One region of the Streptomyces sp. NPDC050145 genome, then DNA from elsewhere that is predicted to be linked to it. Evidence: riboswitches for the same ligand, from Rfam matches in the RefSeq annotation. Region 1 holds a riboswitch; each other region holds the start of a gene.

The links. A riboswitch is a leader RNA that binds a small molecule or an ion and turns the genes downstream of it on or off. The one in region 1 is predicted to bind thiamine pyrophosphate.
Region 2: another riboswitch for thiamine pyrophosphate. It lies ahead of ACIBTU_RS18085 (purine-cytosine permease family protein); the one in region 1 lies ahead of thiO (glycine oxidase ThiO).
Region 3: another riboswitch for thiamine pyrophosphate. It lies ahead of ACIBTU_RS29215 (thiamine ABC transporter substrate binding subunit); the one in region 1 lies ahead of thiO (glycine oxidase ThiO).
Region 4: another riboswitch for thiamine pyrophosphate. It lies ahead of thiC (phosphomethylpyrimidine synthase ThiC); the one in region 1 lies ahead of thiO (glycine oxidase ThiO).

What each region holds. Positions count from the first base shown of each region.
Region 1 covers NZ_JBITJS010000007.1:261,272-263,467, forward strand. Annotated here, with positions in the region: gene ACIBTU_RS16450 (NAD(P)/FAD-dependent oxidoreductase) at 1-208, opposite strand, end outside; gene ACIBTU_RS16455 (hypothetical protein) at 418-774, opposite strand; TPP riboswitch at 826-939, shown strand; gene thiO (glycine oxidase ThiO) at 937-2,124, shown strand; gene thiS (sulfur carrier protein ThiS) at 2,121-2,196, shown strand, end outside.
Region 2 covers NZ_JBITJS010000008.1:207,411-209,606, forward strand. Annotated here, with positions in the region: gene ACIBTU_RS18085 (purine-cytosine permease family protein) at 1-1,041, opposite strand, end outside; TPP riboswitch at 1,033-1,134, opposite strand; gene lpdA (dihydrolipoyl dehydrogenase) at 1,231-2,196, opposite strand, start outside.
Region 3 covers NZ_JBITJS010000016.1:92,269-94,464, forward strand. Annotated here, with positions in the region: gene rlmN (23S rRNA (adenine(2503)-C(2))-methyltransferase RlmN) at 1-730, shown strand, start outside; TPP riboswitch at 755-859, shown strand; gene ACIBTU_RS29215 (thiamine ABC transporter substrate binding subunit) at 940-2,028, shown strand; gene ACIBTU_RS29220 (ABC transporter permease) at 2,172-2,196, shown strand, end outside.
Region 4 covers NZ_JBITJS010000002.1:189,366-191,561, reverse strand. Annotated here, with positions in the region: gene ACIBTU_RS04385 (YibE/F family protein) at 1-731, opposite strand, end outside; TPP riboswitch at 803-966, shown strand; gene thiC (phosphomethylpyrimidine synthase ThiC) at 959-2,196, shown strand, end outside.

The DNA of each region.
Region 1 (2,196 bases):
GCAGTCCGGTGACCTCGCGGCCCAGCTGGAGGGTGACGCCGAGGGCCTCGAAGTCGACGTCGAAGGCGGAGCCCTCGGCCTTGCCGAGCAGGACGGCCTTGGAGAGCGGCGGCCGGTCGTAGGGCTGGTGGGGTTCCGCGCCGATCAGCGTGACCGCCCCGGTGAAGCCCTGCTCGCGCAGCGCCACCGCCGTCTGCACGCCGGCCATGCCCGCGCCGACCACGACGACGTGCCGGTCGCCCGGGGGCGTCTCGTTCCCGCTCTCCTGATCGCTCACAAGGTCACCTTAGGCACCCGTGCGGGCGCGGGTCAGCGGCCCGGGCCACTCGCGTTCCGTGACGTCCTGCACACGTGTCACCGGTTTAGCGATCAAGCCCCGCGATCATCCCCGTGTCGACCCCCGCGATCACTCCGCGATCAGTCCCGCGCGGCAGGCGCGGCGATCTCCTCGACGACGCTCGTGCCGCTGCCCTCCTGCGACTCCCACTCCCAGGTCTCGTCGAGCCGGACCCGGCCATCGGGCCGCTCGGAGACGGTGGAGACGCAGTGCCCCGAGGACGTCGTCCCGTCGGTCTTCAGCTGGACGTAGCGGAAGTCGAGCCGGTCGCCCGCGCGGGTGCCCACGAGGTGGCCGCGCACGATGTCGCCGCCTTCGTAGGAGGCCCAGATCCGGCCCTCCTCCTCCCTGTAGGCGAAGCGGGTCCGGGTGCCCACCTGACCTGGGGCCTGGTCGGTCACGGGGGCGAGGAAGAGACCTTCGAGGGATCGGGCCACGGGCTGGGCTCCCTTACTTGGTGGCATACCGAACGGCTAGGGTGGCCAACGTAAAGCACTCGCGGGAGCCCGTACGCAGCGGGCTGAGAGGGAGGCTGGAGCGGCCTCCGACCGTACGAACCTGATCCGGGTCATGCCGGCGAAGGGAGGGGCTGGACGCCCATGTCGCGTACGCCATCTGTCAGCGGGTCCGCCACCGACGTCGTGGTCGTCGGTGGCGGCATCATCGGTCTGGTGACCGCGTGGAGGGCCGCGCAGCGCGGTCTGTCCGTCGCGGTCGTGGACCCCGAGCCGGGCGGCGGCGCCGCCCAGGTCGCGGCCGGGATGCTGGCCGCCGTCACCGAACTGCACTACGGCGAGGAGACGTTGCTCGCCCTGAACGTCGAGTCCGCGCGCCGCTATCCGGACTTCGCGGCCGAGCTGTCCGAGGCCACGGGCCACGATCTCGGCTACCGCGCGTGCGGCACGCTGGCCGTCGCGCTCGACGCCGACGACCGCTCGCACCTGCGGGAACTGCACGCGTTGCAGCTGCGCTCGGGCCTGGAGTCCGAGTGGCTGTCGGGCCGTGAGTGCCGCCGCCTGGAGCCGATGCTCGCGCCGGGCGTGCGCGGCGGCCTGCGGGTCGACGGCGACCACCAGATCGACCCGAGAAGGCTCGCGGGCGCCCTTGTGACGGCCTGCGAGCGCGCCGGCGTCACCCTGCACCGGACGTGGGCCGAACGGCTCTCCGTCGTACGGGACCGGGCGCGCGGCGTCGTCCTCGCCGACGGCGGCGAGCTCGCCGCGGAGCAGGTCGTACTGGCCGCCGGCAGCCACAGCGGGCGGCTCGCGGGCGTCCCCGAGGCCCTGCTGCCTCCGGTGCGCCCGGTCAAGGGCCAGGTGCTGCGCCTCAGCGTGCCGAAGGCGTACGCGCCGTTCCTGAGCCGCACGGTCCGCGCGGTCGTGCGCGGCGGCAACGTGTATTTGGTGCCGCGTGTCAACGGCGAGCTGGTCGTCGGCGCCACCACCGAGGAGCTCGGCTGGGACACCACGGTCACCGCCGGCGGTGTCTACGAGCTGCTGCGCGACGCGCACGAACTCGTCCCCGGCATCACCGAACTGCCGCTGACGGAGACGCGCGCGGGCCTGCGCCCCGGCTCTCCGGACAACGCGCCGATCCTCGGCCCGACGGCCCTGCCCGGCCTCCTCCTCGCCACCGGCCACTACCGCAACGGCGTGCTGCTGACCCCGGTCACCGGCGACGTCATGGCGCACGCCCTGGCCACCGGTGAACTCCCGGACGAGGCCCGCCCGTTCACCCCCCACCGCTTCAGCACCTCTTTCCCGGCCCTCTCGGAGCAGCCCGCATGAACGTGTCCGTGAACGGCGAGCCGCGCACCGTGGCCGCCGCGACCAAGCTCGACGAACTGGTGGCCACGCTGA
Region 2 (2,196 bases), on a different contig from region 1:
CACGAGCGGGAAGCCGAGGAGCGCGGCGAGCGCGGCGCCGAGCGGGCGCGGCAGCCGGACACCGACGACCTGGAGGGCGAGCGAGCCGCTGTAGTCGTTCATGGCGTTGCTGCACAGCGCGGCCAGCGCTACGGCCAGCAGTCCGAGCGAGCCGACGACGCCTCCGCCGAGGAGGGTGTCGACGCCCTGGGCGGTCTGGTCGGTGAAGACGGAGGCGCCCCACAGGCCGAGCGCCTCGACCGCGGTGAAGGAGACGACGATGCCCGCGAGCGTGCACCAGAACATGCGGGACGGGGACGTGGTGCGCGGCAGGTAGCGGCTGAAGTCGCTCGCGTACGGGGCCCAGGAGACGGACAGGCTGAGCGCGATCGTCGTCGTGAGCACGAACGCGCCCATCCGGTCGGCGCCCTGCGCGGCGCCGTGGGACTCGGGAGTGACGCCCGCGTCCGCGAGGCGCAGCGCCAGGGCGCAGAAGGCGACCGCGAGGACGGCCGTCATCCACTTCTGCAGGCGGTGGATCGCCTCGTAGCCGAACGCGCCGAGCAGGCCCTGCGCGCCCATCATGACCAGGGCGCCGAGCCAGAACGGCCAGCCGCACAGCCGGGCGAGCGCGTCGCCGCCGAACAGGCCGATGAGCGCGTCCCAGGCGATGGACGACAGCCACTGGAGCGCGCCGGGGACCACGACGCCGCGCCCGAACGCGAGGCGGGCGAGTGGCAGTTGTCCCGCGCCGGTGCGGCTGCCCCAGGTGCCGAGGTAGGCGGTGGGGACCGCGCCGAGGACCGTGCCGAGGACGACGGCGGCCAGCGCGGTCGCGAAGTCGAGGCCGAGGGCGATGCCGACGGTGCCGGTGAAGACGCCGCTCATCGTCAGGTTCGGCGCGAACCAGACGGTGAAGAGGCGGCCGGCGCCGCCGTAGCGGTGCTCCTCGGGGACGGGCGCGATCCCGCGCGCCTCGGGGCGCCAGTCCCCCGGCGCGGTGGGCATCCGCCCGTCGAAGGCGGTGCTCCGGGGCTCGCTCGAGACATGCGGTATCGACATCGCTGACATCCCTCCGCCAGTGCTAACTGGTTCAGGTTCTACGGGTGTGATCTCAGCTCCGTCGCATGTGCGGGAGCACCCCGTGTCGGGCAGTACGGGAGCGAACACTAGCCGCTCGCCGAGTGCGGGACGAAGCCGCCCCCGGCTCCGTCCCACACTCCGGTCAGCAGTGCCGACGTCCCGGGCGCGTCACATGTTGATCATGTGGCCCGCGAGGCCGTGCACGGCCTCCTTCACGGCCTCGCCCAGGGTCGGGTGCGCGTGGACGTTGCGCGCGACCTCGTGGACGGTGAGGTCCCACTGCTGGGCCAGCGTCAGTTCCGGCAGCAGCTCGGTGACGTCGGGGCCGATGAGGTGCCCGCCGATGAGTTCGCCGTGCGTGGCGTCGCTGATGAGCTTGACGAAGCCGTTGGTGTCGCCGAGGCCGTGCGCCTTGCCGTTCGCCATGAAGGGGAACTTGGCGACCTTCACGTCGTAGCCGAGGTCGCGGGCCTGCGCCTCCGTGTAGCCGAAGCTGGCGATCTGCGGCTGGCAGTAGGTGGCCCGCGGGATCATCGCGTAGTCGAGCTCCATCGTCTCGGCCCCGGCGAGCGTCTCGGCGGCGATGACGCCCATCGCCTCGGCGGTGTGCGCGAGCATCAGCTTGGCGGTGACGTCGCCGATGGCGTAGATGTGCGGCACCGAGGTGCGGCAGAAGCCGTCGACCTCGATCGCCCCGCGCTCGGTGAGCGCGACGCCCGTGCCCTCCAGGCCGTAGCCCGTGACGTTGGGCGCGAAGCCGATCGCCTGGAGGACCTTGTCGGCGGTGAGGACCTGCTGGGCGCCGTCCTTGCCGGTGACGGTGACCTGGACGTCGGGGCCGGACTCGTCGATGGCGTCCACCCGGGTGGAGGTCAGCACGTCGATGCCCAACTTGCGGTACTGGCGGGCCAGTTCGGCCGACACCTCGGCGTCCTCGAGGGGCGCCATCCGGTCGAGGTACTCGACGATCGTGACCTTCACGCCGTACTGGTGCAGCACGTACGCGAACTCGATGCCGATCGCGCCCGCGCCGGCGATGACGATCGAGCGGGGCAGCTCGTCGGCGAGGATCTGCTCCTCGAAGGTGACGACGCGGGAGCTGCGCTCGGTGCCGGGCAGCAGCCGGGGCGTGGC
Region 3 (2,196 bases), on a different contig from region 1:
GGCGGGATGCGGGATGAACTGCCCGTTCTGCGCCACCGGACAGGCCGGCCTCGACCGGAACCTGTCGACCGGCGAGATCGTGCACCAGATCGTGGACGGGATGCGGGCCCTGCGGGACGGGGAGATCCCCGGCGGGCCGGCGCGGCTGTCCAACATCGTGTTCATGGGGATGGGGGAGCCGCTCGCCAACTACAAGCGCGTGGTGGGTGCCATTCGGGCGCTGACCGATCCTGAGCCCGACGGGCTCGGGCTCAGCCAGCGCGGGATCACCGTGTCGACGGTCGGCCTGGTGTCCGCCATTCACCGGTTCGCCGATGAAGGGTTCAAGTGCCGGCTGGCCATCTCGCTGCACGCCCCTGACGACGAGCTGCGGGACACGCTGGTGCCCGTCAACACGCGGTGGAAGGTGCGGGAGGTGCTCGACGCCGGCTGGGAGTACGCGGCCAAGTCCGGGCGCCGGCTGTCCATCGAGTACGCGCTCATCCGGGACATCAACGACCAGGCCTGGCGTGGGGACCGGCTCGGGCGGCTGCTGCGCGGGAAGCCCGTGCACGTCAATCTGATTCCGCTGAACCCGACCCCGGGCTCGAAGTGGACCGCGTCGCGCCCCGAGGACGAGAAGGCGTTCGTCGAGGCCATCGCGGCGCACGGAGTCCCCGTCACCGTCCGGGACACCCGTGGCCAGGAGATCGACGGAGCCTGTGGACAGCTCGCCGCCACCGAGCGGTAGCCTTGCCCGCAGTACCACATCTTCATATTCCGACAGGGGAGCGCCACAGCGCTGAGAGTGCGGCAGAGCCGCAGACCCTCTGAACCTTGCCCAGGTCATTCTGGGTAGGAAGTTCGGTCACCACTCAAGCTGTTGCGCCCTGCCCGGAGCCGTAGGAAAGGCCCGGGCAGGGCCGCGTCTCTTCCTGGTCACCCCCAGGAGGAAAACCAGTGAGCAAGAACAAGAAGGCGTACCTGGCCGCGGCCGTGGGGCTCGGGCTCGTCACGCTGTCCGCGTGCGGTTCGTCGTCGTCCTCGGGTGGCGGCGACGCAGGGGACTCCAAGACGGTCACCCTGGTCAGTCACGACTCGTGGGCCGTCTCGAAGAACGTGATCAAGGACTTCGAGAAGAAGTCCGGCTACCAGGTGAAGGTCGTCGAGGACGGCGACGCCGGCCAGGCCGTCAACAAGGCGATCCTGTCCAAGGGCAACCCCGTCGGCGACGTGTTCTTCGGCGTCGACAACACGCTGCTGTCCCGCGCCCTCGACAACGGCCTGTTCACCTCCTACGAGGCCAAGGGCATCGACCAGGTGCCGGACCAGTACCGCCTCGACAAGGGCAAGAACCGCGTCACGCCCGTCGACACCGGCGATATCTGCGTCAACTACGACAAGAAGTACTTCGCCGACCACAAGCTGACGCCGCCCGCCTCCTTCGCGGACCTCGCCAAGCCCGCGTACAAGAACCTGCTGGTCACCGAGGACGCCGCGACGTCCTCCCCGGGCCTCGGCTTCCTGCTCGGCAGCGCCGCCCAGTACGGCGACGACGGCTGGCAGTCCTACTGGAAGAAGCTGAACGCCAACGGCGTGAAGGTCGTCAGCGGCTGGGACCAGGCCTACAACGAGGAGTTCTCCGGCAGCGCCAGCGGCAAGAAGGCCGGCGGCGACCGCCCGCTCGTCGTCTCCTACGCGTCCTCCCCGCCCGCCGAGGCGATCTACTCCGACCCGCAGCCCAAGACCTCGCCCGTCGGCGTCGCGACCGGCACCTGCTTCCGCCAGATCGAGTTCGCCGGCCTGCTCGACGGGGCGAAGAACGAGAAGGGCGGCAAGGCCTTCCTCGACTTCCTGATCTCCAAGGAGTTCCAGGAGGACATGCCGCTCAACATGTTCGTCGACCCGGTGGCGAAGAACGCCGTCGCGCCCGCCGACTACACCAAGTACGCGGTCGAGATCGACAAGCCGCACACCATGAGCCCGCGGAACATCGCGGACCACCGTGACGAGTGGGTCAAGACGTGGACGTCGCTCGTCAGGAAGTGACCCCGGACAAGGCCGAGGTCACGTCCGAGGCCAAGGCCAAGGTCAAGGCCAAGGCCAAGGTCAAGGCCAAGGCCAAGGCCAAGGCCGAGGCCGGCACCCGGCCGCGCCGGCTCCGTACGGGGAGCGCGGCGCGGCTCGGCCTCATGGCCGTGCCCGCCGTGTTCTTCG
Region 4 (2,196 bases), on a different contig from region 1:
CCGTGACACATGTAGAGCGCGATGAGCATGATCGCGCTGGACCCGACCACCGCCACCACCAGAGGGTTCGAGCCCTGGAGGATCGCGGGGAGGATGAAGAAGGTCAGCACCATGAAGCTGATCGCGAGCGCGACGAGCGCCATGACCCCGCGCATGCGTCCCACCACGACCACCGCCAGAGCGAAGATCCCGGCCAGCACCGTCATGGGGATCTTCCGGTTCACGTCCGTGACCGAGTACTGCAGGTTCTTCGGTGCGTCCGGCGCGTAGGCGACGATCACCTGCTGGCCCTCGTGCAGCTGGCGGGGCGAGTCGGGCTGCACGACCTCCGTGAACGTACGGCCCTTGTCCTTGCCGGTGTCCACGCGCACCGTCGCGATCTCGCACTCGCCCGCGGCGGCACCGGGCTTCCCGCCCGCGGGCACCGCGCCCGGGTCGCCGCTCGGCGCCCCGCCCGAGGCGTGCACCGACTTGCAGTCGACCTTCTCGACCTTGGTCACCGTGGCCTGCTGCGTCTGCCGGTCGAAGCCCACACCGGTGCGGTCGTGGGCCGGTGCGCCGCCCGGCCAGAGCACCGCCAGACCCACCACGACCGCCACGGTGAACGGGATCAGGACAGCCGCGATGACCCTCCGCAGATGCCGGGACACGGGCGCCGCCGGGCCGTGGCTGTGGGAGTGCCCGTGCGGCGGCGGGGACGAGGGAGGATCGGACTCATGCGTCGTGGTCACCGCCCGATCATCGCAAGAACGGGAGGGGCCCTCTGTTCAACGTGTCCGTCATGACGCTAGCGTGGGGGCACCTTTGCAAACGCGGGAGCTCGGAGCACCGGGCTGAGAGGGCGCTGACCTTCGTCCCAGCGCGTGTTTCACGTGAAACGTGGAACGCCGTGGACGAGAGCCGCTGCGTCGACCGCCGAACCTGTTACCGGGTAATGCCGGCGTAGGGAGTAGGTCTCATGACCACAACGGACGCACGCACGCCTGCCTCCAACGGCTCTGAGCCGGAGGCCGGGAAGTCCATCGGCTGGCACAAGGGGTACATCGAGGGCTCCCGCCCCGACCTCAAGGTGCCGGTCCGCCAGGTGCACCTCACCAACGGGCAGGACGTCACGCTGTACGACACCTCCGGCCCGTACACCGATCCGACCGTCGACACCGATGTCCGCAGGGGCCTCGCGCCGCTGCGGGAGAACTGGATCATCGCCCGCGGCGACACCGAGGAGTACACGGGACGCCCCGTCCGCCCCGAGGACGACGGCATCAAGCACACCTCGCCGCGCGGCGGTCTGCGCAACCTCGACGCGGTCTTCCCGGGCCGCCCGCGCCAGCCGCGCCGGGGCCGCGACGGCCAGGCCGTGACCCAGCTCGCGTACGCCCGCCGGGGCGAGATCACCCCGGAGATGGAGTACGTGGCGATCCGGGAGAACGTCGCGCCCGAGGTCGTCCGCGAGGAGATCGCGGCCGGCCGGGCGGTCCTGCCGGCGAACGTGAACCACCCGGAGATCGAGCCGATGATCATCGGCAAGCGATTCCTGGTGAAGGTCAACGCCAACATCGGCAACTCGGCCGTGACCAGCTCCATCGAGGAGGAGGTGGAGAAGATGACCTGGGCGACCAAGTGGGGCGCCGACACGGTCATGGACCTCTCCACCGGCCGCAACATCCACACCACCCGCGAGTGGGTGCTGCGCAACTCCCCCGTCCCGATCGGCACCGTGCCCCTCTACCAGGCCCTCGAGAAGGTCGACGGCCGGGCCGAGGAGCTGACCTGGGAGATCTACAAGGACACGGTCATCGAGCAGGCCGAGCAGGGCGTGGACTACATGACGGTCCACGCCGGCGTCCGCCTCCCGTACGTGCCGCTGACCGCCAACCGCAAGACCGGCATCGTCTCGCGCGGCGGCTCGATCATGGCCGCGTGGTGCCTCGCGCACCACAAGGAGAGCTTCCTCTACGAGAACTTCGAGGAGCTCTGCGAGATCCTCGCGGCGTACGACGTCACGTACTCGCTCGGCGACGGCCTGCGCCCCGGCTCCATCGCGGACGCCAACGACGAGGCGCAGTTCGCGGAGCTGCGCACGCTCGGCGAGCTGAACTCCATCGCCAAGCGGCACAACGTGCAGACCATGATCGAGGGCCCGGGCCATGTCCCGATGCACAAGATCAAGGAGAACATCGACCTCCAGCAGGAGAT